4 regions of the Pectobacterium parvum genome follow, and region 4 is predicted to be linked to each of the others. Evidence: predicted binding sites of a transcription regulator. Region 4 holds the regulator's gene; each other region holds the start of a gene.
The links. The regulator CRP, encoded in region 4, controls carbon source genes, mostly activating them, when cyclic AMP is high. The targets are predictions, from matches to a motif close to ATGTGANNNNNNTCACAT.
Positions count from the first base shown of each region.

Region 1: a site for CRP is predicted at 5,319-5,336, ahead of udp (uridine phosphorylase). Genes of this name have one in related genera too.
Region 2: a site for CRP is predicted at 5,644-5,661, ahead of msrB (peptide-methionine (R)-S-oxide reductase MsrB). Genes of this name have one in related genera too.
Region 3: a site for CRP is predicted at 6,430-6,447, ahead of LOZ86_RS07425 (YfcZ/YiiS family protein). Genes of this name have one in related genera too.

Region 1 is NZ_CP087392.1:391,046-399,000, reverse strand. It holds gene LOZ86_RS01765 (PTS transporter subunit EIIC) at 1-410, shown strand, start outside; gene ppc (phosphoenolpyruvate carboxylase) at 651-3,290, shown strand; gene LOZ86_RS01755 (tyrosine-protein phosphatase) at 3,448-4,230, opposite strand; gene udp (uridine phosphorylase) at 4,380-5,150, opposite strand; gene LOZ86_RS01745 (dienelactone hydrolase family protein) at 5,477-6,304, shown strand; gene LOZ86_RS01740 (methyl-accepting chemotaxis protein) at 6,407-7,955, opposite strand, start outside.
Region 2 is NZ_CP087392.1:2,239,494-2,247,448, forward strand. It holds gene yeaG (protein kinase YeaG) at 1-1,155, opposite strand, end outside; gene LOZ86_RS10155 (MipA/OmpV family protein) at 1,611-2,360, shown strand; gene LOZ86_RS10160 (aldo/keto reductase) at 2,518-3,369, shown strand; gene LOZ86_RS10165 (D-hexose-6-phosphate mutarotase) at 3,463-4,332, opposite strand; gene gapA (glyceraldehyde-3-phosphate dehydrogenase) at 4,440-5,435, opposite strand; gene msrB (peptide-methionine (R)-S-oxide reductase MsrB) at 5,778-6,197, shown strand; gene LOZ86_RS10180 (YeaC family protein) at 6,329-6,607, shown strand; gene pncA (bifunctional nicotinamidase/pyrazinamidase) at 6,663-7,310, opposite strand; gene ansA (asparaginase) at 7,330-7,955, opposite strand, start outside.
Region 3 is NZ_CP087392.1:1,651,481-1,659,435, forward strand. It holds gene mlaA (phospholipid-binding lipoprotein MlaA) at 1-380, shown strand, start outside; gene mqo (malate dehydrogenase (quinone)) at 743-2,326, shown strand; gene LOZ86_RS07415 (PI-PLC domain-containing protein) at 2,712-4,622, shown strand; gene fadL (long-chain fatty acid transporter FadL) at 4,791-6,092, opposite strand; gene LOZ86_RS07425 (YfcZ/YiiS family protein) at 6,556-6,852, shown strand; gene LOZ86_RS21510 (thioesterase, FlK family) at 6,912-7,028, opposite strand; partial or broken gene LOZ86_RS07430 (transposase) at 7,122-7,277, shown strand; partial or broken gene LOZ86_RS07435 (hypothetical protein) at 7,441-7,731, opposite strand; gene LOZ86_RS07440 (hypothetical protein) at 7,899-7,955, opposite strand, start outside.
Region 4 is NZ_CP087392.1:699,560-707,514, reverse strand. It holds gene LOZ86_RS03120 (hydrolase) at 1-573, shown strand, start outside; gene LOZ86_RS03115 (YheU family protein) at 570-806, shown strand; gene LOZ86_RS03110 (phosphoribulokinase) at 931-1,800, shown strand; gene LOZ86_RS03105 (OsmC family protein) at 1,914-2,321, opposite strand; gene crp (cAMP-activated global transcriptional regulator CRP) at 2,696-3,328, shown strand; gene argD (bifunctional acetylornithine/succinyldiaminopimelate transaminase) at 3,486-4,712, opposite strand; gene LOZ86_RS03090 (aminodeoxychorismate synthase component II) at 4,832-5,407, opposite strand; partial or broken gene LOZ86_RS03085 (IS1 family transposase) at 6,722-6,802, shown strand; partial or broken gene LOZ86_RS03080 (helix-turn-helix domain-containing protein) at 7,248-7,460, opposite strand; partial or broken gene LOZ86_RS03075 (Tn3 family transposase) at 7,476-7,754, shown strand; partial or broken gene LOZ86_RS03070 (IS6 family transposase) at 7,790-7,888, opposite strand.

The DNA.
Region 1 (7,955 bases), 310 kb from region 4:
TCAGCAATCAGGGCTTTGATATGCTGATGCCAATGATGTGTATGGCGAACATGGCGATTGCGGGTTCCACATTTGCCATCTACTTCCATGCCAAAACCCGTCAGGACAAATCTGTCGTGCTGTCTGCTGGGGTTTCCGCGCTGCTCGGTATTACCGAACCTGCACTCTTCGGCGTACTGACCAAGTATAAAAAAGCGTTTATCTCCGCGACTATTGCCAGTTCCATCGCCTCGGCCTTTATCGCGTACTTCGGTGTCCGGCTGTATGGCTACATCTTGTCGAGTATTTTCAGCCTGCCAGCCTATATCGGCCCGTACTTTAGCTACGCGGTATCCGGCATGGCCATCGCCATCGTGCTTTCTTTCACGCTGACTTATATTCTGGTCGTCAGAGCGTCCAAACAGGCGTAACCGCACTCGCGGGGCCTTTGCGCCCCGCCATCCCCTCGCTAATTAGCAACCCTAATATCCGCGCCCCTGTAATTAAATTTCACAAATTGCCAAGCCCACCTCAATGCAAGTACAAAGAATAAGGAGAAGAAAGAATCGTCAATTGACGAACCCGCCTTATCGTGGCTAGATGGAGGCAGTGCGTAAAAATATGTCAAGTGAAATAAACTTACAAAAATGGTAAGGATGGTCAGGGTAACTATGAACGAACAATATTCCGCAATGCGCAGTAACGTCAGTATGCTCGGCAAGCTTCTCGGCGATACCATCAAGGAAGCGCTGGGTGAAAACATCCTTGATAAAGTCGAAACAATCCGCAAGCTGTCAAAGTCTTCCCGCGCAGGTAATGAAAAACATCGTCAGGAGCTGCTGACCACGCTGCAAAACCTGTCTAACGATGAACTGTTGCCTGTTGCCCGCGCATTCAGCCAGTTCCTTAACCTGACCAATACCGCTGAGCAATATCATACGATTTCACCGCACGGTGAAGCCGCGAGTAACCCAGCACAACTTTCCCACGCGTTTGAGCGCCTGAAGGAAAATAAAGATCTGACCGAACGCGATATCCGTGACGCGGTAGAATCCTTGTCGATCGAGCTGGTGCTGACCGCGCACCCGACCGAAATTACCCGTCGGACGCTGATCCACAAGCTGGTAGAAGTGAATACCTGCCTCAAGCAGCTCGACCACAACGATCTGGCTGATTATGAACGCAATCAGATCATGCGCCGCCTGCGCCAGCTGATCGCGCAGTCCTGGCATACCGATGAAATCCGTAAAATTCGTCCTACCCCAGTAGATGAAGCCAAATGGGGCTTCGCCGTAGTGGAAAACAGCCTGTGGGAAGGTGTGCCTGCGTTTTTACGCGAGCTGGATGAACAGCTGGAACAGGCTTTCGGCTATCGTCTGCCCGTCGATGCGGTTCCGGTGCGCTTTACGTCCTGGATGGGTGGCGACCGCGACGGTAACCCGAACGTCACGGCGGAAGTCACTCGCCACGTGCTGTTACTCAGCCGTTGGAAAGCGGCCGATCTGTTCCTGCGTGATATTCAGGTACTGGTTTCCGAGCTGTCGATGTCCGAGTGTACGCCGGAACTGCTGGAACTGGCCGGCGGCAGCGAAGTACAGGAACCGTACCGCGCCATCATGAAGTCGCTGCGTTCGCAGTTGAGCAGTACGCTGAGCTATCTGGAAGCACGCCTGACGGGTGAGGAGCGTCTGCCGCCTAAAGATCTGCTGATCACCAATGAACAACTTTGGGAACCGCTCCACGCCTGCTACCAATCACTGAAAACCTGCGGCATGGGCATCATCGCCGATGGTCGCCTGCTGGATACGTTGCGTCGCGTGCGCTGCTTCGGTGTGCCTTTAGTACGCATCGATGTCCGTCAGGAGAGTACCCGCCACACCGAAGCGCTGGCTGAAATTACCCGCTATCTGGGTCTGGGCGACTACGAAAGCTGGTCTGAATCTGATAAGCAAGCCTTCCTGATCCGTGAACTTAGCTCCAAGCGCCCACTCCTGCCGCGCTACTGGGAGCCGAGTGCGGATACCAAAGAAGTGCTGGATACCTGTCGTGTCGTTGCCAAAGCGCCAGTCGGTTCCGTCGCCGCCTATGTTATTTCAATGGCACGAACGCCTTCTGACGTGCTGGCCGTTCACCTGCTGCTTAAAGAAGCGGGTTGCCCGTTTGCCTTGCCGGTCTCGCCACTGTTTGAAACGCTGGACGACCTGAACAACGCTGATGATGTCATGACGCAATTGCTAAGCATCGACTGGTATCGCGGCTTTATTCAGGGCAAGCAGATGGTCATGATCGGCTATTCCGACTCCGCAAAAGACGCGGGCGTGATGGCCGCTTCCTGGGCGCAGTACCGTGCACAGGACGCGCTGATCAAAACCTGTGAGAAAGCGGGTATCGCACTGACGCTGTTCCACGGACGCGGCGGTTCCATCGGTCGCGGTGGCGCACCGGCTCATGCTGCGCTGTTGTCACAACCGCCGGGTAGCCTGAAAGGCGGCCTGCGCGTGACGGAGCAGGGCGAGATGATCCGCTTTAAGTACGGCCTGCCGGAAGTCACCATCAGTAGCCTGGCGCTGTATACCGGTGCAATTCTGGAAGCGAACCTGCTGCCGCCGCCGGAACCAAAACAGGAATGGCACGAGGTGATGGACGATCTTTCTCGCGTGTCCTGCGATATGTACCGTGGCTATGTGCGTGAGAACCCGGATTTCGTGCCTTACTTCCGCGCCGCTACGCCGGAGCTGGAGCTGGGTAAACTGCCGCTGGGGTCACGTCCGGCGAAGCGTCGTCCGAACGGCGGCGTGGAAAGCCTGCGTGCTATCCCGTGGATTTTCGCCTGGACGCAGAACCGCCTGATGCTGCCAGCGTGGCTGGGCGCCGGTGCCGCGTTGCAGAAAGTGGTGGATGACGGTAAGCAGGAACAGCTGGAAGCCATGTGTCGCGACTGGCCGTTCTTCTCGACGCGTATCGGTATGCTGGAGATGGTGTTCGCCAAAGCCGACCTGTGGCTGGCGGAGTATTACGATCAGCGTCTGGTAGACGAGAAGCTGTGGCCGTTAGGGAAACAGCTGCGCGATCAGCTGGCCGCCGATATTAACGTTGTGCTGGCGATCTCCAACGACGATCACCTAATGGCGGATCTGCCGTGGATCGCCGAGTCGATCGCATTGCGTAACGTCTATACCGATCCTCTGAACGTGTTGCAGGCTGAGTTGCTGCATCGTTCACGTCAGCAGGAAGAACCGGATGCCGATCTGGAACTGGCGCTGATGGTGACTATCGCCGGTGTCGCGGCAGGTATGCGTAATACGGGTTAATTGCGCGAGCAGTAAAACTATATCGTTATCAAAACGATACCGTTAGAAAAACTATACCGTCATCAAAAACAAGGGCCGGTCAATTGACCGGCCTCTTTTGCGGAAAAAATCAGTCACTCGGTGATAATGGATAGATCGTAAAGCCGCTGTGAATACCTCACGCCAAGTATTTATCCTGCAAATAGTTCCGCGCACGATTATCCAGACCGTATTCCACTTCAAGCCAGCTATCGATCGAGCCGTGTCGTTCGTAGATGGCCTGTAGCGCCGTCACGATGAATTCTTCCTGTACCGACAGCACATAAGAGAACTGCCCCAGCGCTTTCTCATTCAGCGTTTTTGATAAATGCGCCAGTAGCTGCTGGCGGAATGGCGTCAGCGTCGTCTCGGTGAGCAGGTAATCTTCCATCACCGTCTGCTCATCTGCCCCCAGCGCAAACATCACCAGCGCCGAACCGATGCCCGTGCGATCTTTGCCCACGGCGCAGTGCTGCACCAGCCCGCCCTCATCCGGCCGTAATAGCAGCGATACCAGCTGTTTATAGGCAGAATTATCGAAAGGCAGACGGCGGTAGAGCTCCAACATAAACGCGCGGGAATCAAACGCTGCCAGCACATCAGATCCCAATGAATCCAGATTAGCCGTCACTTCGTGGCGTAATGGATTGGCTGGATAGGCGTGGTAGTTGGCTCCGGTCCACAATATATCGGGCTTCTGCGCAATTTCATCGGCATCCCGATAATCCACCACGTGAGAAATCGGCACGCCAGCAAGGTGCTCGCAGTCAGCCTGACTCAGTAGATCCAGCGAGCCGGAGCGAAAAAGTTTACCGTGTCGGATAAGCCGCCCATCAGCAGCGCGGTTGCCGCCTAAATCGCGGAAGTTGATTCCGCCGTCCAGCGGTAATAAAGAGGGATGAAGCAACGTTGGTTCGGTCATACATCTCCTTGCGAGGTTGAAAGGCGAGCAAGGCAACCGTATTACACGCGCTAAGCACGGTGCAGGTTAACCCGATGAACCTGAAGAGGCTATCAGGATACGGGCTGGCATCGGTGATGACCAGCCCCAAATACCATCAATTATTGTGCTTATTCAGCGGCTAACAAACGACGAGTCGCGTCCAGCAGTACCTTGATCACATTCGTCTCTGCTAGTTTCATGGTCGCCACATCCGGGATTTCCTGCTGGGTACGGTTCACAATAATTCCAGCAATCATCCCTGCTTTGAGTCCCTGACTGGCACACATGGTCAACAGCGTGGCAGATTCCATTTCATAATTCAGAACGCCCATGCTCTGCCACTCTTCCATCGATCCGCGGAAGCGACGGACAACGCGTCCAGAGAAGGTGTCATAGCGCTCCTGACCCGGGTAGAACGTATCGGAAGACGCTGTGATACCGATGTGAAGGGCAATACCTGAATCCTTCGCTGCGTCCACCAGTGCGGTGGTACAGCCGAAATCAGCAACAGCTGGGAATTCCATCGGCGCGAAGTGCAGGCTCGCCCCGTCAAGGCGGACGGCGGCGGTGGTCACTAACACATCACCGACATTGATGCCGGGCTGAATCGCCCCCGTCGTGCCAACGCGCAGGAAAGTACGGATGCCAAGCTGTGCCAATTCTTCTACCGCGATTGACGTTGACGGACCGCCGATACCGGTCGAGCAAACAATCACTGCCTTGCCATCCAACTCTGCACGCCAAGACGTAAATTCACGGTGTGATGCCAGATGTACCGGGTTATCCATCAATCGAGCAATTTTTTCAACACGCTCTGGATCGCCGGGGACGATAGCCAGCGTCGCGCCCTGTAAATCGTTCTTGACCAGACCAAGATGGAACACATCAGATGTAGACATAACTGCCTCCCGGGCAATCAATTGGGTATTCAGAGAAATCGCGCCGAACGCCTCATCAACGCAGTCTGTAAGCGTCCGTTCAATAAAAAGACTCTAGCGCATCATTACGTTTTTTTAAGTGACGATAGTCACCGATGAAAAAGAAACAAACATCAACATACATAAAAAATGTGACTTAAATCACTATTTATTGGGTGGGGAATTCATTTTTGCCGATTAATTGTCTTCTAGTGTAGATTCTTTAATCATTGATAGTATTTATCATAGCGATTTCGAAACCCCTCTTTCACATGAAAACCGGCTGGCCGATAACAGGAGAGCGCGTAATGAAGACTGATGAACAGACGACCTTCAAACATCTTCCACAGGGGCTAACCCCAGCAGTAGAACCGCAGACCGCCTCCATCATTACCACGGATTCTGTCGGTATCATTGCCAGCGAAACCACCATTCCTTCTCAGGGTGAGCAGCTACCCGCGTATATCGCCAGACCAGCAAACCACGACGGGCCGCTCCCTATCGTTTTGGTGGTGCAGGAGATTTTCGGCGTTCATCAACACATTCAGGATGTTTGCCGCAGGCTAGCCAAGCAGGGCTACATGGCCATTGCGCCAGAGCTGTATTTTCGTCAGGGCGACCCTAGCCAATATGACAATATTCAGGGAATCCTGACCGAGCTGGTTTATAAAGTTCCAGATTCTCAGGTGCTGTCCGACCTTGATCACACAGCCAACTGGGCGATTAAACAGGGCGGTGACACGAGTAAGCTGGCGATAACGGGTTTCTGTTGGGGCGGACGCATCACCTGGTTGTACGCGGCACACAACCCACAGCTCAAGGCAGCCGTTGCCTGGTACGGCAAGTGTACAGGTGAGAAAACGCTGAATAGCCCTAAACATCCGGTCGATATCGCAACGGAATTAGAAGCCCCAGTACTGGGGTTGTACGGTGCGAAAGACGAAGGGATTCCGTTAGGACAGGTCGATACCATGCGGCAGGCGCTGCGTGCGGCCAACGCGGCGGCAGACATCATCGTCTATCCCGATGCCGGGCATGCTTTCCATGCCGATTACCGCCCCAGCTATCATGAAGAATCCGCACGCGACGGCTGGCAGCGTATGTTGGCATGGTTCCAGAAAAACGGCGTGGCGTAACACTTTCACTCGTTTTACGTCTTATTCCACGATCTAAAACGCCACCGAACAACGGGGGCGTTGGGATTTTACCTTTTGACGGTTTTACAGAGACAGACTGCCTTAGAACGTCGTCCAGTCGCCGTCATTGCCCTTATTTTTCGCCGCTGCTGGCGCTAAAGACAGCGTTGGCGTACGCGTTGGTGCCGATGCATAAGAAGCGGTTTTGCCGTTGCCATACGACTGCAACTTAAACGCGCTTACCGCTTCCGCGAGCACAGAGGCCTGTGATTGCAGAGACAGTGCCGCAGAGGCCGACTCTTCAACCAGAGCCGCATTCTGCTGGGTCGTGGTATCAATCTGCCCCACAGCCAGATTCATCTGGTTAATCCCATCGCTCTGTTCACGGCTGGCCTGGGAGATTTCGCTGATGATCTCATTCACATCCCGCACATAGCCCGTTAATCCGCTCATCGTTTCTTCAGCGGTATCCACCAGCGACATGCCTTCCTGAATTTTGCTCACAGAGTCGTCGATCAAATCCTTGATCTCACGCGCAGCGGTCGCACTGCGCTGTGCCAGAGAACGCACTTCCCCTGCTACCACCGCAAAACCACGCCCTTGCTCGCCCGCACGTGCCGCTTCAACCGCAGCGTTCAGCGCCAGAATATTGGTCTGGAACGCAATGCCGTCAATCACGCCAATGATTTCCGCCATACGCTGGGATGAATCACGAATGCCGCGCATTTTCTGCGTCACGGAAACCATAACCTCGCCGCTTTGCTTCGCCGCACCAGAGGCTTTATTCGCAATGTCTGTTGCCTGCTGGGTGTTTTCCGCCGTGTTCTTGATGGTAGACGTCAGCTGCTCCATCGATGCCGCCGTTTCTTCCAGCGAGCTGGCCTGCTCTTCGGTGCGCGATGATAAATCCTGATTACCCGCGGCGATTTGCGAGGCCGCCGTCGAGATCGTTTCCGCCCCGTCACGTACCTGCCCGACAATCGTGCTCAGGCTGGTGTTCATGTGATCCAACGATTGCAGCAGCAATCCAGTTTCATCTTTGCTGGTAACAGTGATACGTGAGGTCAGGTCACCCTGTGCCACTCTGTCTGCCACTTGCAAAGCCTGCTGTATCGGTCGGGTTACGCTACGCGTAATTGACCAGGCAATCAGCGCACCAAGCACAGCACTCAACGCTAAAATGAGCAGTAAAATAATGCGGGTCTCGCTGTACACCTCAGCCATGGCTTCAATGGAGGTATCCATCGCATCATCCTGATAGTTAACCAATTGTCTTACCGCATCACGGTACTGACGTTGGACAACATTCAGGTTGTTGTTGAACTCCTCAATCGCCGCTTCTCGATTGCCAGCCACCACTTCGCTGATAATTTTGTCACCGGATTTCAAAAATTCGGTACGGATCGCACGGATAGCACGCAGCTGAGAGATTGAACGCTCTTCAACAGTGTGGCTTTCCAGCTTATCCAGCAGGCGGCCAATTTCCTGGCGGAATTCATTTACACGATCGACGTTTTCCTTAATTTTATCCTCACCTGAAACCAGCATCAGCCGCTGATAGGCCACCAAAATACTGTTTACATTATCGATAAGACTATTTGAATCAACCGTTTGTGGATAAACCTCTTTCACAATGCCTCTGGCCCCATCC
Region 2 (7,955 bases), 1.5 Mb from region 4:
CATCTTGGAGTAGATGCTGGAGTTTTCGGGATCTTTCAGACGTGACAGAATGGAGAAACGGGCCAGTGTTTCCAGCGTGCCAGGCGCGCAAGGGGCGTGCGTCAGTTCGCTGTGATCCAGCAGCTTGTCGTAGATCTTGACCTCTTCGGATACGCGCAGGCAGTACGGCACCTTCACGATATACACGCGGTCAAGAAACGCTTCATTGTTCTTGTTGTTACGGAACTGCACCCATTCGGATTCATTGGAGTGCGCCAGAATAATCCCGTTGAACGGCAGGGCGGCAATGCCTTCCGTGCCGTTATAGTTGCCTTCTTGTGTCGCCGTCAGCAGTGGGTGAAGCACCTTGATTGGCGCTTTGAACATTTCGACGAATTCCATAATGCCCTGGTTCGCGCGGCACAATGCGCCGGAGTAGCCGTAGGCATCGGGATCGTTCTGAGCATAATGCTCCAGCTTGCGGATATCGACTTTACCGACCAGCGCTGAAATGTCCTGGTTGTTCTCATCGCCGGGCTCGGTTTTCGCGATCCCAATCTGTGCCAGAATCGATGGCCACACTTTGACGACTTTGAACTTGGTAATGTCGCCGCCGAAATCCTGAAGACGCTTAGCCGCCCACGGCGACATAATAGTGCCGATATAGCGACGTGGAATGGCATACTCTTTCTCAAGTATCGCGGCATCTTCCTGCGGATTGAACAGGCAGAGCGGATGGTCATTCACTGGGCTACGCTCGCCGTTGGCGCTGAGGATGTAAATCGGTACGCGCTGCATCAGTGCTTTCAGGCGTTCGGCCAGAGAAGATTTCCCGCCGCCGACCGGCCCCAACAGATACAGAATTTGTTTCTTCTCTTCCAATCCCTGCGCGGCATGTTTCAGGTAAGAGACAATCTGTTCGATAGCCTCTTCCATGCCGTAAAATTCTTCAAAAGCAGGGTAGCGAGCAATCACCCGGTTCGAGAATAGGCGTGACATTCGTGATTCTTGGGCGGTATCCACCATTACAGGCTCACCGATAGCCGTTAACAATCGTTCAGCCGCGTTCGCATAAGCGTTGCGATCCTGCTGACAGATGGTAAGGAATTCCTGCAGAGTGAACTCTTCGTCCTTGGCAGCGTCGTAGCGCTGGCGGTAGTGATCAAATATGTTCATAGCGATGCCCGTCCTTCGTCGATTAGCACAGATTAAGAGAGCGTGTGGAATATATGCCTATTAATGTATTGCCCTCCGAAAGAAGAAATCTCCTGAGTCCAGCAACCCTTATGCCAACTTGTCGCATCAGGGCGTCGTGATTTTATTCATACCGGCTGGTCAGGAAGACGTCACCTTCTGTATTAAAGCGTAGTTTGCATCCGTAAAATTTCCTCTAGTCCACAGACGTATTTTTAAGATATTTCAAGGACTCACTTTCAGGAAAACCCGTGTAACATTATAGAGAATGGGCGTTCAGCCTTAAGGACACTGCCTATTACCGACGTTAGCGCACGTAAAACCTATCGAATAGTTAGGTTATTCGTTAATGTTATTTTTATATAACCTGAACGCGAACGTGTGTAATTGGCTTATCATGTTTCATGATATTTATCTGTAATAGGAAATAGAAAACTGTGAAAAAACCTCAACTATGTGTGCTGGCCGCACTGATTTCTGGTGCTGTGCTCCTGCCTTCAGCCTATGCCGCAGATGTCTCTCTGGGCCTTGGCGCTGCGGGTTCAACGTCCGTATACCGTGGTGTTGATAATGATGTTTATCCGCTTCCTGTACTGAATTATGAAAGTGAAAGTTTTTATTTCCGCGGGCTGGGTGGTGGATACTACCTGTGGAATGACGGCGCAAATCGTTTCTCTTTAACGGCGTACTACCTGCCTTTAGGGTTTAAGCCGGGAGATAGCGACGATCTGCGTATGAAGCAGTTGGACAAACGACGCGGTACGCTGATGGCGGGTGCGGCTTATCGTCATACTGCCGACTGGGGTGAAATTCGTACTGTGCTGGCCGGGGATACGCTGGATTACAGCAACGGCTTTGCGTGGGATACCGCCTATCTTTACCGCTTCTCAATGGGCGATTTGAGTATCACTCCCGGTATCGGTGCCACCTGGTTCAGTGAAAACATGAACCAGTATTACTACGGCGTTAGCGCACAGGAGTCAGCCCGTTCTGGCTTTAACCAGTATAGCCCTGGCGATGGCTGGGCCCCGTATCTTGAACTGAGCGCGGGTTATCAAATTAACCAAAGCTGGAGCGCCTGGGCCGTGGGCCGTTACACGCGTCTGTCTGACGAAATGAAAGACAGCCCGATAGTTGATAGTAACCACAGCATCTTAATGAGCGCGGGCGTCAGCTATCGCTTCTGATGCTTTTCGTGAGCGCTTTTAATGCTCTTCGTAAGCATAGTGCATCTGCCGTACAATAATGGGGTGATATCACCCCATTTGCACATTTATGGTGCGCTGAATGCCATGTTAGGTTGACGGTAAATTCGTTACGTTGACAGCAAACAGGGAGGAACACGTGACAAAAGCGATTCGTTTTCCAGATGACACTCGCGTACCGGCGATCGGTCAGGGAACGTGGTACATGGGCGAAGATGCCCGAATGAAAGCGCAGGAAGTGATGGCGCTGCAAACGGGGATCGACCTTGGGTTAACGCTGATTGATACGGCCGAAATGTATGCGGAAGGCAGAGCGGAGGAGGTCGTCGGTGAAGCGATACGTGGCCGGCGTGACCGCGTTTATTTGGTGTCGAAAGTCTATCCGCACAATGCAGGAGGCGAAAAGGCGATACAGGCGTGTGAGCGCAGCTTGAAGCGGCTGCAAACCGATCGCATTGACTTGTATCTGCTGCATTGGCGCGGCGGTATCCCGTTAGTGGATACGATTGTGGCGATGGAGCGATTACAGCAGGCGGGAAAAATCGGCCAGTGGGGCGTCTCCAATCTCGACCTTGAGGATATGCAGGAGCTCTGGTCGCTAAGCGGCGGACAGCGCTGCATGACCAATCAGGTGCTTTACCATTTGGCCTCGCGCGGTATTGAGTTTGATTTGTTGCCGTGGTGTCAGCAACAGCAGCTTCCGGTGATGGCGTATTGCCCGTTGGCGCAGGCAGAGCGTTTACGTGATGGATTATTCTCGCATCCGGTGGTGAACCGTATTGCGGGTGAACATAACATCACGCCTGCTCAACTTTTACTGGCGTGGGCAATTCGTCAACCGGGCGTGATCGCGATTCCTAAAGCCAGCTCTGTGAAGCATGTTCAGGAAAATGCCAAAGCGCTGGACGTGGTGCTATCGACGGAAGATATCGTGCAGCTCGATCAGGCCTTTCCACCGCCGACGCGTAAACAGCATCTGGACGTGGTGTAACGGAAGCGAAAGGATTGGCGTAAAAGGATTTGCAGAAGGGGTGTATGGCGAAGCCGCCGTACACCTTATAGCTAAGGGTATAGATAGTTGTGGTTATTTCTTAATGCGGATAACCGTCGATAGACGCGCTGGCGCGTTGGCGGATGCGACAAACGGTTGATTAATGCGCGCAGTTTCCACACACACGAACGTTTTATAGCCCTCATCGGTCATATCGCTAATCGTTCGAGAGAGCTCTGCACCGGGGTTCCATGACACCACATCGCTATGGTGCGTATGGTGCACTTCGATAGCGCGTTTCAGCACTGCATCATGTACCACACTGGTGTCTTGCGGCTGGGTATAAATGCGGTCTGTACGGTCGGTAAAGACCAGATCGCCTTGCTGCGTTGCTAGCTTGCCCTGATCCACTTTATCAATGAATGTCTCACCCAGACCCGCAATGCGGATATCGCGGATATCGCCGATATTGAAATAGGTGTGCAGCGCGCTGGTAATGCTGTAATCGCCATGCGCTTCCAGTTCAATGCCACACTCCTTGCCCAGCTTGAAGCGGGCGATGAGCGTGAACGCATGCGGCCAGCTCTTGCGCGTTTCTTCATTGTCTTGCAGCGTGAACGTGAGCTGTACGCCGTGTTCATCTTCGCTGTGGGCGGTAAATTCCCACGGCAGCAGACGGGCAAAACCATGGTTAGGATCGGCGAAAGGGCCAAACCAAGGGAAACAGATCGGGACACCGCCGCGAATCGCAACGCGATGAGTAAAAGGCGTATTGTCGCTCAGCCAGAGCACCGGCTCTTCGTTTGTTGGCTGCCAGCTAAGCAGGTGAGCACCTTGTAAGGCGACTGCCGCGCGAACTTCAGGATGGTCAACGACGATAATAGGTAATTGGTCCAACTGACGCTGGGTGAGGGCGGCGCTAATTTGCTTCGTGACGGGGAGCGAGAAAATTGTGTTATGCATGATAGTGCCTTTTTTTGATTGTTTTTCGTGGTAAAAAGAAATCTGCAATTAACAATAAAAAAGGGCGACATTACGTCGCCCTTTTTTCACAGAATCATCGCTGACGTTTATTTAGAGATGTGAGCGATCAGATCCAGAACTTTGTTTGAGTAACCTGTTTCGTTATCGTACCAAGAAACCAGTTTCACAAAGTTATCGCTCAGTGCGATACCGGCTTTAGCATCGAATACGGAAGTCAGTTTTTCACCGTTGAAATCGGTAGAAACTACTTCGTCTTCGGTGTAGCCCAGAACGCCTTTCAGCTCGCCTTCAGAAGCGGCTTTGATTGCTGCACAAATTTCTTTGTAAGACGCTGGTTTTTCCAGACGTGCAGTCAGGTCAACAACAGAAACGTTCGGGGTAGGAACGCGGAACGCCATACCCGTCAGTTTGCCGTTCAGCTCAGGAATCACTTTACCTACTGCTTTAGCAGCACCGGTAGAAGATGGAATGATGTTCTGTGCTGCGCCGCGGCCGCCGCGCCAGTCTTTGTGAGACGGGCCATCAACCGTTTTCTGTGTTGCAGTGGTTGCGTGAACAGTGGTCATCAGTGCTTCAACGATACCGAAGTTGTCGTTGATAACTTTTGCCAGTGGCGCCAAGCAGTTGGTGGTGCAAGATGCGTTAGAAACGATTTCCTGACCAGCGTAAGTTTTGTGGTTTACGCCCATAACGAACATCGGGGTGTCATCTTTAGATGGACCAGTCAGAACGACTTTCTTCGCACCAGCAGCAATGTGTTTACGTGCAGTGTCGTCAGTCAGGAACAGACCAGTTGCTTCAGCAACAACGTCCACGTTGACTTCGTTCCACTTCAGGTTTGCAGGATCGCGCTCTGCGGTAACACGAATGGTTTTGCCGTTAACAACCAGGTGGCCATCTTTAACTTCAACGGTGCCGTTGAAACGACCATGAGTTGAGTCGTACTTCAGCATGTACGCCATGTAATCAGCATCTAACAGGTCGTTGATTGCAACGATCTCGATGTCAGAACGCTCTTGCGCAGCGCGAAAAACAATACGGCCGATACGGCCAAAACCGTTGATACCTACTTTGATAGTCATATATTCCACCAGCTATTGGTTTGTGAATAAAGGTTGGTTGTAAAATTACAAAAACCTTGCTGAGCGTCAAGCGGAATCGTGTCAATAGTTGCTGTAAGTCAAACCTATGACCAAACTTTGTGCGAAAACCGCTCGACCCTGTAACTAAGTAACATCTAAGCCTGATATGAGGGCGGAATGCATCATATAAAGCCTGTGTAATCTCAATGTGTGATGTGCATCACAATTAAATATTGATGCTAATAACATTCCTAATATTAGGCCAGAACAGCCTGTTAGGTTGTTAATTTTTTGTTATAATCAATGATTAATTGAATTGATAGCACCCGCTGTGAGACTTCTATGACTAACGACTCCGCTTCGCGTACCCCGTCCGACAATACTGAATTGACAGAGATGCAGCGCTATGTCACCCAGCAACGTGGTACGGAACCTGCGTTTTCAGGTAAATTGCTGCATAACAAGCGCACTGGCGCTTATCACTGCCTGTGCTGCCAGGCTCCGCTGTTTTATTCCGACAGCAAATACGACTCCGGTTGTGGCTGGCCGAGTTTTGATCAGCCGATCTCTTCAGAGGCTATTCGCTACCTGGAAGACGATTCACACAATATGCGCCGTATCGAGATCCGCTGCGGGCAGTGTGATGCGCACCTAGGCCACGTGTTCCCTGATGGTCCGAAAACCACGGGCGAACGTTACTGCGTGAATTCGGCTTCACTAAGTTTCATCGACGACGTTGATGGCGAACGCGTTGACGGGTAATCTGTCTGTGATAGATGCGACGGCGATAGGCTAGATGATAGATTGCTTTAAACGATTCAGCTATTAAAGACGCTTTTAGCACAAGAACCCAGTAAGAATAAATCGGACCTTTCTCGGAGCAGAAACCGGATATGGAACTCAATGATCTGATCGACGTTATGACGCCAGAAATTTACCAACGGTTAGTCACGGCGGTGGAACTGGGCAAATGGCCAGATGGTGTCGCATTGACGGCTGAGCAGAAAGAAAACTGTCTGCAAATGGTGATGATGTGGCAGGCTCGCTATAACGAACAGGCTGAGCACATGACGATTGGCACTGATGGCGAAATCGTGATGAAGAGTAAGCAGGAGCTGAAACGCGAGTTTAACATCGCTGACGCTATTATTACGCTGAAACCCAACGCGTAAAACATAAGCAGGCAGCCGCAACGGCTGCCGCTATTTGTTGTCAGTAGCCGTTGCGTTAGTGGGCGGCAGATAACGTAGTAAGAAACTGCGTCATATCCGTCAGGATCGCCCCACGCTGTGCCATTTCCCTGAATGCCGATTCGCTGTCATCAGGCGAAAGATTCAGGCCACGACAGCCATCCACCAAAACTTCGGTGTGATAGCCCAGAGCAATCGCATCCAGCACGCTGAACTTGACGCAATAATCTGTCGCCAGCCCAAGAATCGTCAAATGAGTGATGTGATTGGCGTGTAGCCATGCATCCAATTCGGTTTTCACCCGATGTCCGTTATCGAAAAAAGCGCTATAGCTATCGATCTCCAACTGAGTTCCTTTTTGCACTACCCACTGAATAGCCGACTGATTCAGTGCTGGATGAAAATCAGCGCCGGATGTTCCCTGTACACAGTGAACCGGCCACCAAATCTGTGGCCACCCGTTTAACTCACCGAGTTCTCCGATTTTGGTATTTGCATTAACCGCAAAACTGCCGTGATTAGCGGGGTGCCAATCCCGACTGGCAATTACCGCGATGCCAGCGGCGACGCAGGCTTCAATAGCGCGGTTAGCCACCTCAATGACGCGATCGCCTTCATTAACCGCTAATGTACCACTGGGACAAAAATCATTTTGCAGATCAACTAATAGTAATGCTTTTTTCATTATCTACTCCGTGATTGACTCAATCGTTATCGCTCAATTCCCCGCGCAGGTTCTGCTGCATCAACTGGCGAATGTCATCGGCGCTTAAGTCTTGCTGGCTTAGTAAGTAATGCAGCTTGGTCAATGCGGCTTCGACGGTCATGTCAAATCCGCTGATAACGCCCGCATTCGCCAGCGCATTGCCTGTCGCATAGCCGCCCATGTTCACGCGCCCAGAAATGCACTGTGTCAGGTTAACGACCACAATACCGCGTGCAGAGGCTTCACGTAATTCATGCAGCAGCCCAGGGCTTTGCGGCGCGTTGCCAACGCCGTAGGAGCGCAGGATAAGCGCTTTTACCGGCTGACGGAGGAAATTACTGATGACATCAGCAGAAATGCCGGGGTAAATCGTAATCACCCCGATAGGCTGCGGCGTAATGTGATGCACTTTCAGCGGAGGACAATTGCTGCATTCCACGGCCGGTGCCAGCCGACGAATATGGATACCAGCTTCCAGCAGCGGCGGATAGTTGGGGGAGGCAAAGGCATCAAAGCCATCCGCGTGGGCTTTGGTGGTGCGGTTGCCGCGCAGCAGTTTGTTATTGAAGAAGAGGGCGACTTCATTAATCGGATGGTTAGCCGCAACATACAGCGCATTCAGCA
Region 3 (7,955 bases), 950 kb from region 4:
AAGAAGAGTCTCGCCGCTTTGGTAGCACATTAGGCCATTATGACGTGGGCTACGGGCCTTATGTGGTGGTACCCGGCTACGGTAGCGTGACACCTCGTGAAGACGGCGGTGGCGTAGTGGATACGCTGTATCCGATGCTGAGCTATCTGACGTTCTGGATGTCCGCGGGTAAATGGGCTATCGAAGGGCTGGAAACGCGAGCACAGCTGTTGGATTCTGACGGGCTGCTGAGTAACTCTTCCGATCCTTATCTGATGGTGCGTGAAGCCTATTTCCAACGGCATGATTTCCTTGCCAGTGATGGAAAACTCACCCCGCAGACGAACCCGAATGCGGCAGCGATTGAAGACTCGCTCGACGAGATCGATTCAGCGAAATAGTGTTGCGTCACATCGCTCATTTCACAGGCACCTGCGGGTGCCTTTTGCTTTTATAAAACACTGCTAAACTTACTTTTACCATGAGGATTCTGTGGTTTGTTTCTTAAAAGTTATGGCATTGTTGTTCATTTATTTACTTACTAAAATTTATTTCCTCCCTCCAGATAACAATAATGCTACGTCGTTAACCCGTACTGATGTCCATCATGGTTGAAATGTGCCTGCACGCTGATTTTTTTGTTAGCAAGGTTATTAACAAAAAGGTCATAAGAATGATGCCTTTTACGGATGGTTGCGTGGTCGTGTGTTAATGAATGCCCGGAATTCTATTTACCTGCACTTATAAAAATAGAGATATAAGCATGAAAAAACTACTTGCTATGTTCTTCTGCCTCAGCGTGGTGGTTAACGCCCCACTGGCGATGGCTGAAGATGCTAAAACGACAGAGAAGACAACGGATGTGGTACTGATCGGCGGGGGCATTATGAGCTCTACGCTGGGCGTGTATTTACAGGAGCTGCAACCAGACTGGTCTATCGACATGGTTGAGCGGATGGATAACGTGGCGGAAGAGAGCTCTAACGGCTGGAATAATGCCGGTACGGGTCACTCGGCTTTCATGGAACTCAACTACACGCCGGATAATCCTAACGGCCCAATCAACATCAGCAAAGCGCTGGAAATTACCGAAGCGTTTGAAGTCTCGCGCCAGTTCTGGTCCTATCAGGTGAAAAACGGCGTGCTGAATAATCCGCACTCTTTCATCAATAGCGTGCCACACATCGCCTTTGTCTGGGGTGATGAGAACACCGCGTTCCTGAAGCACCGCTATGATGCGATGCAGCACAGCACGCTGTACCGTGGCATGGAGTTCTCTGACGATCCCAATACGATCAAAGAGTGGGCGCCGTTGGTGATGGAAGGCCGCGATCCGGCTCAGAAGATTGCGGCGACTCGTATGCCTATCGGTACCGACGTGAACTACGGTGAAATCACGCGTCAGCTGGTTGGTGCGATGAAAACCAAATCCAATTTTGCGCTGCACCTGAATTCAGAAGTGCGTGATATCAAGCGTAATGCGGATAACACTTGGAGCGTGACTTACGCCGATCTGAAGAACGGCGAGAAAGAAAGCGTGATTAAGGCGAAGTTTGTCTTTATCGGTGCGGGTGGGGCGGCACTGCAACTGTTGCAGAAATCCGGCATTCCTGAGGCCGAACTGTACGGTGGCTTCCCAGTTGGTGGTGAATTCCTGGTGACAGAAAACCCGGAAATCGTGACGCGCCACATGGCGAAAGTTTACGGTAAAGCCTCTGTCGGTGCGCCACCGATGTCAGTTCCTCATCTGGATACCCGTATTTTTGACGGTAAGCCAGTGCTGCTGTTCGGGCCTTTTGCTACGTTCTCCAGCAAGTTCCTGAAAAATGGTTCGCTGTGGGATCTGATCGGTTCTGTCACCTTCTCTAATATTATGCCGATGACGCACGTAGGCCTGGATAACTTCGATCTGGTGAAATATCTTGTTAGCCAGGTCATGCTGGACGACGATGATCGTTTCGCCGCGTTGCAGGAATACTTCCCGAACGCGAAGAAAGAAGACTGGAGACTGACGATTGCTGGCCAGCGCGTTCAGATTATTAAGAAAGATGATGAAGAGGGCGGTGTGCTGAAGTTGGGTACTGAGATCGTCAGCTCGCAAGATGGCTCGATTGCAGCACTGCTGGGAGCCTCACCAGGCGCCTCTACCGCTGCGCCGATTATGCTGGGCCTGCTGGAAAAAGTGTTTAAAGATAAAGTGGCTACGCCGGAATGGCAGGGCAAACTGAAAGAGATCATTCCATCTTATGGTCAGAAGCTGGACGGTAATATTGAAATGACCAATAAAATCCGCAGCTATACCAGTAGCACGCTGGACCTGGACTATATTGAGGTTAAGCCTGAGTAATCGGGTTAGCTGGAAGTCACGATGTAAGGCCGCGAAAGCGGCCTTTTTTCACGCTGTCCCATCCTGAATCGCAATTCGTTGGACTACGATAAGGAAAAAAAACTTTATCAATGCGTTAGGTGTGTTAAAGCTTTCCGAAATAAGTGATGCGTTACATAACTTCCAGCCAGTTGATCGTGTGGTAACGTGGCTTAGGTTGCCTCATAGGCAAAGTCTGTCTGTGTCCGCGACTGTTCATCCAATATCGCCACATTTATTAAAAAAATAAATTTTTCACATTGATTTTTTTTGAAAGTCACTCTAGATCTTAGATCACCTCCTTTCGAGGTGATTTTTTACCGTTTCAAAAAACCAATGTTATTTATATTCTTTAAGGATAGCTATTATGCCAAGTAAAGGTGTGGATTTCGGTGTTTATATTAACGGTGTTGATTTTACTATGTCAGCATCAAAATATGATGCAGGAAGTGAAAGTCCTAGTTTTAATAAAATATTCTTCTCAAATGACTCTTTTCAATTCAATCAATTTGAAGTAAATACAGATTTACCTTTCCATATCATCGGAACGTTTGATTGGACTGTTAACAGTGCACCTCCTTTTTATCGAAAAGTTGAAATCAATGGTCTCACTGGAAATATGAGTGGAGACTTTGAAGATATGATGAACACACCTTCAATAATCAATGAAGGCTCTGCAATATCTTATGGTTTCTACGATGCTGGTTCTGGTGCTGGGGGTTTAACCAATAGGGATCAGAATTATGTGTACATAACACCAAATATGAGCAAATGGATGGGGGATGCCGCAGGAAAAAATCCAAATTTTAAATCATCTCCGTTTTACAATATTGCTCTCGCTGGTTCTCATGATGCAGGATCTTTCGATTTAAAAGCCTTGGATAAAATACTTCAGAACGGTGGTTTGTTAACCGCATTTCTAGGTTATTTGGCACCTATTTTAGGCGTTGCTGTTCCAATATTAGTGGCTTTAGGATTACCAAAACTTAGGCGATTATTAATAAAACTTGCTGTTACTCAAAAAGACGATATAACTACCCAGCTAAACTTAGGATGTCGTTATTTTGATTTCAGGCCAGGAAAACTCCCCTCCCCATTCAACACCGTAGCACCTGAATTCTATCATATTCATTCAGTTATACCAGGATACTCCCTGAATGCTTTCCTGACTGACGTCTTCGGATGGCTTGACAAAAATCCAACTGAAATTGTGATTGTCAGCTTGAACGGACAGGGTTTATCTGATGCAATAATAGAACCAAAAAAAGAGGAGTTAGAAACAATCGTATCAGCGGTAAATAATATATTTAAAAATATAAAAACAGGAAATGCATCAGATCTAGACGTCAGTTACGAGAACCTCATTGCTGAAAATAAAAGATTAATCTTCCTTAATCAAATTGCAGACTGGAATTTAGCACAAAAATATGACTCGTACAGCGACGCCGATTACAGCACATTAAATCCTGAAAGTATTATTAATGCGCTTAAACGCATCAAACCAACGCCTCCAGCAGGAGATGCCTATACCGTTCTTCAGCTTCAGGATACGGCGACTAATGCCATTAATATTCCATCATACATCTCTGAATTCCTCTCCCTCAGCGATGCATCTTCCATTTTAATGTCAACAAAATTAAATTTTGATAAAACCACTTATCCGTGGGTGTTAAGTAACGCTGCTAAAATAGCACCTCAAAAATTACCATTAATTTTCCTAAATGATTTTGTTGATAATAACCTGGCGCTTATTTCATCAACTGTAACATTACAACGTATTGAGCAGAGTACAGAATACTTTACTATTGAATCTGTGCACTTCGAGAATGTATTTCTACGAATGGATGGAGCAGGAAGTAACCAACAAAATCCTGCTGGATTCGGTATAGTTAATGCGCAGTATGGACCGCCTGGAGAATGTGAAAAATTTTCAATTGAAACGGATGAAAATAATGTTAGCCGAATACGTTCCTTAGCATTTCCTGATGTTTACTTACGCTTGGATGGGAGTAACGTAAACGAGAATATTTATTCTGGTGCTGGAATTGTAAACTGTCAATATTCTCCTCCCGGTCCTTGGGAAAGATTTTATATAGAAAAAAATAGTGGAGGTAACTTCACCATTAGGTCAGTACAGTTCCCAAATGCTTATTTACGCCTGGATGGATCAAATATAGACAAATTTGAACCTCATGGAGCTGGGGTTGTAAATGGTCAATATACGCCTCCAGGCCCTTGGGAGGTGTTTAAAATCAAAAAATCAAGTGGTAATCAGTAGTTGAAAATTAAAACTAACACGAATCTTTTGAGGTTCTTCGCCTTGTTACATTAGGGCAATAAAAAAGCAGGTAAGTTGCCTTACCTGCTTTATCACGTTCTGACTGATAGCAATAGAACGCGTGCTTTATTTATAAACTCGTACGTTACTTAGAACGCCATTCTTTATTTAGAACGCATAGTTAAAGTTCACGCCGTACAGCCAGGCTTTACCTTTGGAGGTAAAGTTGTAACTTGGAGAACCTGCTCTATCAGAGATCGGTTCGCTGATATCAACTTGCTTACCATGCATATAAGACACGCCAACATCAACAGACGCGTCTTTATTGAAGGCGTAGGTGGTGCCTGCGCTCAACCAGAAACGGTCCTGATCGGGAATAGAGATAGAACGTCTGTCGGCTGGTACTGGGCTATCATCAAACGCGATACCGCTACGGAACGTCCAGTTATCGTCATGATAGTAGGTGGTGCCGAGTGCGATACGGTAGGCATCACGGAAGCCTTCCTCTTTCTGGAACAGCGTGTTGCCACCGTTACCTGTCGCTTTCAGTTCCTGGAAATGGCTCCAACTGGTGTAGGTCAGGCTGTAGTGAACTGCCCATTTCGGCGCTACACGGTGGTAGGCAGATGCTTCCCACATTTCTGGCAGATTGAGTGTTAATTGACCCGGTACTGTTGCGCCATTGAGGGCACCAGGTCCAGCGGTGCGTTGGTTACTGTAATCGCCATTGAAATCGATATCGACTTTGGAACGATAGGTCAGGCCGAAGCGATTATTGTCATCCACTTCATACAGAATACCGGCGTTCCAGCCGTATCCCCATTCTTTACCTTCCAGACGAGCCATCTCTGAAGACGGGCCCGCAACGGCACCCTGAGCGCCACCCGCACCGGCAGGAACATTAGCCAGTTCACCCGCGCGCCGAATAAATTTGGCATCGGCATAAACCGCGTTAACCCCTAAACCAAAACTGAAATGTTGGTTCAGGCGATACGCGGCACTCAGGTTCAGGTTTGATGTCAACAGGTCGGTTTCTCCACCGATAGAACCTGCTGCATAGTTATCATTAAATTTAGTCGCCAGACCATAGTTAGTGGTGGCGGAAGCACCAATTGCCCACTGTTCATTCAGCGGCATGATGAAATGCAGGTTCGGTACCCAGGCGTGTGGTGCGATATTTTTGGCGCTGGTATCTTGCCCGGTCAGGGAGTTTTTCCCCTGAACATCGATATCCGGGTTGATATAGGTGACACCACCGGAGAAAGACGGGCGGTCAAACATGGTCATGGTCGCCGGGTTACGGCTACCGGAGGTCGCATTATCGGCTACGGCACCTTCACCAGAAAACGCGCGTCCCAGACCAGATGATGAGTATTCATTTAGCTGGAAGCCAGCCGCGGACACATTTGCTGAAAACAGGGCCACCGCAACAGCAATTGTGGATTGTTTGAACAGGTTTTTCTGGTTCATGACCAAAACCTCTTTATATGCTTGTTATTTAACTTTGTTACACGAAGTAACAAGGGACGCGCATTGTAGGGGGCGCACTCAGCCTGACAAATCAGACCAGTTGGCAAAGTATAAGTTGGGAATCCGACAATGTTGCGATGGTGTGTTAAAAATATGTCCGGAATGATGCAAAATTTAGATCTGCTTAACGTTTTGGTTAATTTGTGTGAAGAGATATTACTCGGTCTTTACTGCCGCACAACACCGTAATGTGATTGATATCACTAAAATTACTGGTCAGCATGAAGTGCTGGTACTGCTTCGGGATGAGGGAGTAAAATATGAGGAAGATAAAAATATTTGAACTGGATCATATACGCTAAATAATTCGAGTTGCAGGACAAAACGTTAGCGTTTTGAACAACGCACATGCACCTTGAAGTATGACGAGTATATATCTCCCGCGTTTTAAGAGGAAAGTAGTATGGCGAACGTAATCAACAAATGCAGCGCTGAAGAAACCGCAGCCTGCTGCTGTGTCGATGTCGGCACAATTATGGATAACACGGATTGCACGGCGTCTTACAGCAACGTTTTCGGCGATCGTGCTGAGGCGGAAGCAGCACTGGCCGCCCTGACGGAAAAAGCGCGAGCGGTAGAATCCGAACCTTGCGAAATCACCAGCACGCTGGAAGATGTAGGCGGCGGCGTTAAATTGGACATTGATTTCACGTTCAGCTGCCAGGCTGAAACGATGATTTTCCAGCTCGGCCTGCGTTAAGTCTTCCTTCTGGCAGGCATTGCGTTATCGCAGAGTCTGCCAGACTCGCTTTATTTCTCCTACAAACGCTTCATGAAGCGCTCTACGTTGATGATTGCGCGCTGGTGAGTTCCTTCACCAATCAGTCCGTTTTCATCATGACAAGTGACCCAAAAGACAAGTGTCCTGTGGCCGATTTCAACAAGCTCAACGCTGGCGGTAACCTGATTTTACCCGCCAATAGTGGACACGAGACTAAGTGAGTAAACTCTCTACCTGGGGTAGCTCACATGGCAAAATCCGTATCAACCAGTAAAAAGCCACGTAAGCAACATACGCCTGAATTCCGCAATGGAGCCCTGAAGCTTGTAGTACGCATCGGTGTTGCTGTCGCTGCTCGTGAATTCAGTTTGTATGAATCCCAGCTCTATAACTGGCGCAGCAAGTAACAGAGCCAGACAACATCAACGCCAAACAGCGGCACGGTGCCCCACGACTGGCTGATGAGCTACCGGAATATAACGTGGAAACCATTGCAGCGAGCTTCCCTTTGATAAACCGCTTCTTGTCGTGGAGATCCCTGATCCGCGAACAGAACGCAACAAGGGCAGCCATGGTATTGACCTCTTCAAGTCTGGACTGAAGCAGAGTCATACGGCTGGTAATGTACTCATGATAATCAGCAGGTACGGGCAGTGGCAGCGCCAGTGTGAGTTTGTCAAAGTCCTTTTCGGGTATGAGGTAATCATCAAAATTTTTGTAGCGGCGCGAGCTTTTAACCCAGATATCCCCGGAGCGCAACGCTCCCTTAAGTTCGCTGAGCGCACAAAATTCATAATACTGCCGGTCAATACCCGCAGGTGTAATCACCACCCTGCGCCAGCTTTCAGGGACAAACTCGGTTAGGCTTCAGACCCCTAATAGCCCGATAGCAGGTCACGTCATTTGTCCCGGAATTCATCGTTCGCGTCCATCAATATTTAGATGGACGCGATTGTTACCAGAAAAACAATCTTCTCAAGACGTCTTTCACGGGGCGCTTACATATCAATGGGATAATGCAGACGTTAAAATCCCGTTGATTTAATATTTTTCATTCTGGATTTAATTAACTCACAAATATA
Region 4 (7,955 bases):
TGTTCCCTGTCAGCGGCCGTCATTGTTTCTGCACCACTGATGCTCGAACCTTGTAGCCGTCGGATGGAACAAGGCTTCTCTCGCGTCTATCAGCATTACCTACTGCGCCTGTTGAAACAAAACGCCAGTCGCAAGCTGGCGGCTTACCCGGACACGCTACCGATTCAGTTGCCGCAGTTGAAGCGAATCCGACAGCTGCGAGAGTTTGATGACGTCATTACCTCACGTATCCACGGCTTCCGCGATGCGGCCGACTACTATCGACGCTGTAGCGCTCTGCCACTGTTGCCTCAGATACGAAAACCGCTGCTCATCATCCATGCGAAGGACGATCCTTTCATGACATCAGAGGTGATTCCCGATCTGTCTCAGTTACCGTCTAATATTGAGTATCAGCTAACGGAACATGGCGGGCATGTTGGCTTCGTCGGTGGAACGTTGCTGAAACCGGAAATGTGGCTGGAACAGCGCATTCCCAACTGGCTTAGCCCATTTTTGGACCAGGCCAGCGACTCTTTTTCTTCAGGAGCCGTTTTTACTCAGAAACCCTTTGAATCAGGAAACATAGCGTGATTATTCCCTGGCAACAGCTCGACCCAGAAACGCTGGATAGCATCATCGAATCTTTCGTTCTGCGGGAAGGCACCGATTACGGCGAACAGGAGCGTTCGCTGGCGCAGAAAGTGGAAGATATCCGCGGCCAACTCCAATCTGGCGAGGTGGTGTTGGTGTGGTCTGAGTTACATGAAACCCTCAATATCATGCCGCGTAATCAGCTCAATTCCGGAGGACATGCCCCTTATTGAGCACGCCGAAAGTCGTGAAAGAACGCGCCAAACATGCTAACAATGATGATAATTACGTCTTTTTTGAGGATGCGCGCAGGCCTTCGGTCTATGCGGGCATCGCGATCACGGAGTCACGCACTTTATGTCACATCAACATCCGATTATTGCGGTTACCGGCTCCAGCGGAGCGGGAACCACGACAACCAGTCTGGCCTTCCGTAAGATTTTCCAGCAGTTTGATCTGCGCGCAGCCCAGTTGGAAGGCGATAGCTTTCACCGCTATACCCGCCCGGAAATGGATATGGCAATTCGTAAAGCGCGTGATTCAGGACGCCACATCAGCTACTTCGGCCCAGAAGCGAATGATTTCAGCCTGCTGGAACAGTCGTTTATTGAATATGGCCTGCACGGGCGTGGCCAGACGCGTAAATACCTTCATACCTACGATGAAGCCATTCCCTATAATCAGGTTCCTGGGACGTTCACGCCGTGGGAGCCGATGCCAGAACCCACCGATATCCTGTTCTATGAAGGATTGCACAGCGGCGTGGTCACCGAGCAAAACGACGTGGCACAGCATGTCGATTTGCTCGTCGGCGTGGTGCCGATCGTCAACCTGGAATGGATTCAAAAGCTGATTCGTGACGTTAATGAGCGCGGCCACTCGCGTGAAGCGGTGATGGATTCCGTCGTCCGCTCAATGGAAGACTACATCACCTATATCACGCCACAGTTCTCTCGCACACACATCAACTTCCAGCGCGTGCCCACCGTGGACACCTCCAACCCGTTCGCCGCCAAATCGATTCCCTCATTGGACGAAAGCTTCGTCGTGATTCATTTTCAGGGGTTGGATAATATTGATTACCCCTATCTGCTCGCTATGTTGCAGGGTTCCTTTATCTCCCACATCAACACGCTGGTCGTTACCGGTGGGAAGATGGGATTGGCGATGGAATTAATCATGGCACCGCTGGTGCAGCGGTTAATTGAAGGGAAAACGATCGAATAAGCATCGAGATACACGGGGCGACCACAGGGGTGAGGCCTCCCTACGGGAACCACCCCCTGTGTTTCCCCTAATAACAGGCTTAAGTGACCAGAATTAGTGCCCAGAGACAGGGATTATGCCAGCACTCTAATTTCGTGGCTGTGCGTCACCTCAACGGCTTTGCCCAGCATCAATGCTACTGAGCAGTATTTTTCTGCCGACAGTGCGACGGCTCGCTCGACAACTTTGTCGGTCAATCCTTTTCCCGTCACGATAAAATGCAGATTGATATGGGTGAATAAACGCGGCGCTTCTGACCGACGTTCTGACGTTAATTTCACTTCACAATCCGCTACATCGTTGCGGCTTTTTTGCAGAATCGACACCACATCAATCGCGCTGCATCCCCCTACGGACATCAACACCATTTCCATCGGACTCGGCGCTTTATCACCGGAATTGCCGTCCATCAATATCTGATGTCCTGATGCGGATTCGCCCAAAAACGTTAAGCCTTCAACCCATTTTACCCGTGCCTGCATGATGCCTCTCCACTAAAAATTTTTTGAAAATTTATACCGTTACTGTACAAAAACCAGCGTTAATCAGCGCTTTGTCATGCTGAAGCGAGACAACACAAGACACGTCCTTAAAGCTGTGTTAAAACGAAAATAGAATAGACCTTTTCTGGACAAACCCAGAAACGAAGAAGATGATGACCTGGCCAGACATACCCAGCCATTTTTACGGTGCGGCAAGGCAGCAACCGGAAAATAAAGGGTACAGAGGTTTCAGTATATTCCCTGACGTCATTCTGCCTAGACTGAATTTTATTTTTTTAGCAGTTAAACACGCCGTACAGGGAACTCTGACCCCTGTAATTTGCGCAGTGAATTACAACAGAGGATGATAGCGAATGGTTCTCGGCAAACCGCAAACAGATCCAACTCTCGAATGGTTCCTTTCCCATTGTCATATCCACAAGTATCCATCGAAGAGCACGCTGATTCACCAAGGTGAAAAAGCAGAAACGCTTTACTACATCGTGAAAGGCTCTGTCGCAGTGCTAATCAAAGATGAAGAAGGCAAGGAAATGATTCTCTCCTACCTCAATCAGGGCGATTTTATCGGCGAGCTCGGCCTGTTTGAAGAAGGTCAGGAACGCAGCGCCTGGGTTCGGGCAAAAACCGCCTGTGAAGTGGCTGAAATTTCCTATAAAAAATTCCGCCAACTCATCCAGGTTAACCCGGATATCCTCATGCGTCTGTCTGCACAAATGGCAAACAGACTTCAGGTTACCTCTGAAAAAGTCGGCAACCTCGCCTTCCTTGATGTGACTGGCCGTATTGCCCAAACCCTACTCAACCTGGCCAAACAACCTGATGCCATGACACATCCAGATGGCATGCAAATAAAAATTACCCGTCAGGAAATTGGGCAAATCGTTGGCTGCTCGCGTGAAACCGTGGGCCGCATTCTGAAAATGTTAGAAGACCAGAACCTGATCTCTGCACACGGTAAAACGATTGTCGTTTACGGCACTCGCTAAACCCCTGTCGCGGTACCCTACCAATAAAAAAAGCGTGAAGCCTTGGCCTCACGCTTTTTTTATGGCGAGCTTCCTGCTCGCCACCCTGCGGGTCGTCGCAAGCGACGTTGAAAAACGTTCCCTACGTTTTTTTATGGCTGATCTTTTGAGAGCATAATCAGTTTGCTGCGTTAACGACCTGCGCGACGGCTTTAGCGAATTTCGCCATCCCCTGCGCAATATCCTCTTCATCAATAATCAAAGATGGTACGAAGCGGATTACGTTCGGCCCAGCCATCAGCACCATAAGCCCCTGAGACGTTGCCGCAGCCAGAAACTCGCCCGCGCGACCATGCCATTGCGGTTTCAGTTCGGCACCCAGCAGCAGCCCCATACCGCGAACCTGCTCGAATATTCCGCACTGCTGATTGATTTTCTCAAGCTCACTAACAAAGCGATCGTGGCGATCCGCCACACCTGATAGCACTTCTGGTGTGTTAATAATATCCAGCGCAGCTTCCGCCACCGCACAGGCCAGCGGGTTGCCGCCATAAGTGGTGCCGTGTACCCCAACCGTCATGGCCGATGCGATCTCTTCCGTCGTCAGCATCGCGCTAATCGGGAAACCACCGCCCAATGCTTTAGCCGTTGTGAGGATATCTGGCGTAATGCCGTAGTGCATGTAGCTGAATAGTTTGCCAGTGCGCCCCATTCCGCTCTGCACTTCATCAAACACCAGCAGCGCCTTGTGCTGATCGCACAGATCGCGAACGCCTTGTAAAAACTCAGGCGTAGCGGGCGTAATCCCCCCTTCCCCCTGAATCGGCTCCAGTACAACCGCACAGGTGTGATCGTCCATCACCGCTTTAACAGCAGCCAGATCGTTGAAGGGAACATGAACAATATCGGCAGGCTTAGGCCCGAAACCGTCGGCATATTTAGGCTGTCCGCCGACCGAGACGGTGAACAGCGTCCGACCATGGAATGCATTGTAGAAGGCGATGATCTTGGTTTTATACGGACTATGGCGTTTAATCCCATAGTGACGTGCCAGCTTAAAGGCAGCTTCGTTAGCCTCAGCACCGGAGTTAACAAAGAACACGCGGTCGGCAAAAGTAGCATCAATCAATTTGCTGGCGAGGCGTAGCGCAGGCTCATTAGTGAAAATATTGCTGGTGTGCCACAGCGTTTCACCCTGCTGCTGCAACGCGTTCACCAATGCAGGATGGCAGTGACCCAGCGCCGTGACCGCAATACCACCGGAGAAATCGATATACTCGCGGCCGTCCTGATCCCAGACGCGGCTCCCTTTACCTTTCACGGGTACAAACTTCGCGGGTGCATAAACTGGCAAAATCACTTTATCATGAGTATCCCGTGTCACTGCTTTCTGCTCTGCTGCCATTTGCTGCCTCACTCTGCTGTCCATCATATCTAAATGAAAATATAGTCAACAAATATGCATAAAAAATCAATTACAGGCAATATTAAATCGGCTACTGAGGAGAATAACTTTCTATATCACTAAATTTTAAGGAAATTATCCAAAAGCTGATGCCCCTGCTGGCTAAGAATGCTCTCTGGGTGAAACTGCACCCCTTCCAGTGGCAATGCGCGATGGCGGATCCCCATAATCTCATCACGCTTTCCTTCATGTTCGCTCCAGGCCGTGACCTCAAAGCAATCGGGTAGCGAGGCGGAATCAATAATGAGTGAATGATAACGGGTGACCGTCAAAGGCTGAGCCAACCCCGTGAAAACCCCCGTATCGCTATGCGCAATCGCTGAGGTTTTCCCGTGCATGACCTGCCGTGCCCGCACCACGCGCGCGCCGAACGCCTGCCCCATCGCCTGATGGCCAAGACACACGCCCAGAATAGGCAATTTATCAGCAAAGTGACGAATGGCAGCCAGTGAAATGCCCGCCTCGTCCGGCGTACAAGGGCCAGGTGAAATAACCAACCGCTCAGGCGCAAGCTGTTCAATCTCACGCAGCGTCAGTTCATCATTACGCTTCACCACAACCTGCGCGCCAAGCTCACAAAAGTATTGGTAAAGGTTGTAGGTAAAGGAGTCGTAGTTATCGATAATTAGCAGCATATTTTACTTAAGTTATTTATAAATAATGAATTTATAATTTAAATACCTTTTTGATACCCGCTGTAATACCCGCAATTTTTTTCGATACCCTCTTATTTGGGCTAAAACGGAGAAACTATTGTACCCGTCTCCAGCATGAAAAGGGTGTGTCAGATTCATGACACAGCGGTTGAGGTGCATGTCTCATGGAGATAATGGGTTCTTCGGCTGCGGTGTCACCTTCATCCGTTGACACGGAAAAAGTGACGCCGGTGCAGACGCAAATCATTGAGACGAGTAGCACAATAACGCGAACTTACGAGGATAAACACTGTTTAAGCCGCTGATGAAGTGAAATCACCACAACGATAAACGTTGCAGCTACGGCCAGTCTCCTACGGTATGGAAGCCGCTCTCTGCCTGGGTATGGTAAGCCCATGGCAATGTTGGGCTTGAAGTAAAATAGTCAAAACGAACTTGCATCACCACGCTCGCAACAGCGTTCAAGCTACTCGGTGGTATCTGCTTTCAAAGGCTGGCAAATTTACCACACGCAACTGAGCGTGTTTTTTCGGGGGCTGACGCTCAGTGGAACGAAAACTCACGCTAAGGAATTGAATGAGTCTGGATAATCGCTCACCCACTTTTATTATAAAAAACGATAAAACGGTTATTTTTTGAAGGAATTATTTGCATTATTCTGGTAGTTTTATTTAATTAATAATATTCAAAAAAAAGATATGGCGCGAAGAATTAACTCGCCCCTAGTTTATCTAATGGTTGAATCTACCCTAGATATTTTTTAATTTATATGCTATGTCATTTTGGTAGTTACGGGATATAGCGAAAATCGCAATTAGTTTAGAAGGGGTTTTATTTTGATTACTGTAGAAACAATTTATGGTGTTAAAATTACAATGAGGATTTGCGATATAATTATGATTAAAAGCCATGGGCGGTTAACTAAAATATTTATCAAAGGACATGAAAATCCGATTATTACAGACATGCAGCATGATGATTTTATATTCAGTTTTTTAATGAAAAACATAAAAGGTAATCTCAGTAGCACTATTTAGTGCCCGCGTAGGTCGTGTATTCAATCAGTTCTGGAAAATTTATCTCCAGTCGCGTGGGGACACATTCTTCTTGGCGGAAATTATTCATTTGAAGATAAAACAGCGATCTCAAATCTGGACAGTCTTCTGGAAGGCGTTGAGCCGCTGAGTGTTGAAGAAGATGCAGAATAAAGATCAAGTAAATAAATGCATGATAAGTAATGATTTTTATGTCATGAATGGGCATTTTGGAGGAAATGGGAGCGGAACCCCTAGTAAGACACTGGGATATTCAAAATCATTCGAAATGCACGATAGGATCATCGGTATTTACATCGAACGAAAGCACTACGTTTTATGCCATATCAACTTATTGAATACACAACTATTTTTTAATTTATTAACCTTCAAGCTCGGTGTGCGACAGCACATAAGCGTTTCTATTATTATTATTTTTACTTTATATAGGCTGTAGATGATAAGAATTAATTTTATGCTTATTATCAAACAAACTACAGAGGTTATTAACATGAAAAGCTTAAAGTTTATTTTACCTGCTTTAATATTATCATTTTCTTCTTTTGCAGCTGAACGTTGTGGCGAAGGGCAGATTCAAGTATGTACTCTTCTCACCGGTTGTATTTGCACAGGCGTTGGGTGATATAGCTAATACCTTAATTATTCCTCGGTACCATATTTTTATGATACCGAGGAATTTTGGAAAGGTTCACACATTTCCTTAAAATGTTTCATAAAATATTAAACATCATTTTTATCAATGATGTCAATCTATAAATAAAGATCTAATTAAGCACCTTTCCATCTTCCAGAATTTTATAAACCGTGGAGCGGACAATGTGAAGCTTACGGGCAATTTCTGTTGCCCCATTGCCTTTCCTGTGAAGCGTCAGTACGACGCTTCTGCCCACTGTGCGCCTACGGCCAAATTTGATGCCCTTCAGCTTTGCTTCCTGTCGGCCTTCATTGGTGCGTTCCAGGATTCTCCGCCGCTCTGCCTAGGCAACAGCTGAAAAAAACGATATACCGACGGTCAGGAAGATCAACTGGGAGCACTGGGGCTGGTCACTAACGCAGTGGTGCTGTGGAACACTATTTATATGCAGGCAGCCCTGGATCATCTCAGGGCACAGGGGGAAACCCTAAATGATGAAGATATTGCACGCCTCTCACCGCTTTGCCACGGACATATCAATATGCTCGGCCATTATTCCTTCACTCTGGCAGAGCTGGTGACAAAAGGACATCTGCGGCCATTAAAAGAGGCGTCAGAGGAAGAAAACATTGCTTAACGTGAGTTTTCGTTCCACTGAGCGTCAGACCCCTTTTCTTGCAGGTTGCGGTAGCTGATGCCGTATTTACAGTACCAGCGAACAGCCCACAGGATGATCTCGCATTGAAAATGCCGGCCATGGAAAGGGGTCATACGTTGTTCCTGCTGCAAAAAAGGAGTGTTCAGTTTATCATCACTGGCTATTTGCAACAGTACCTTC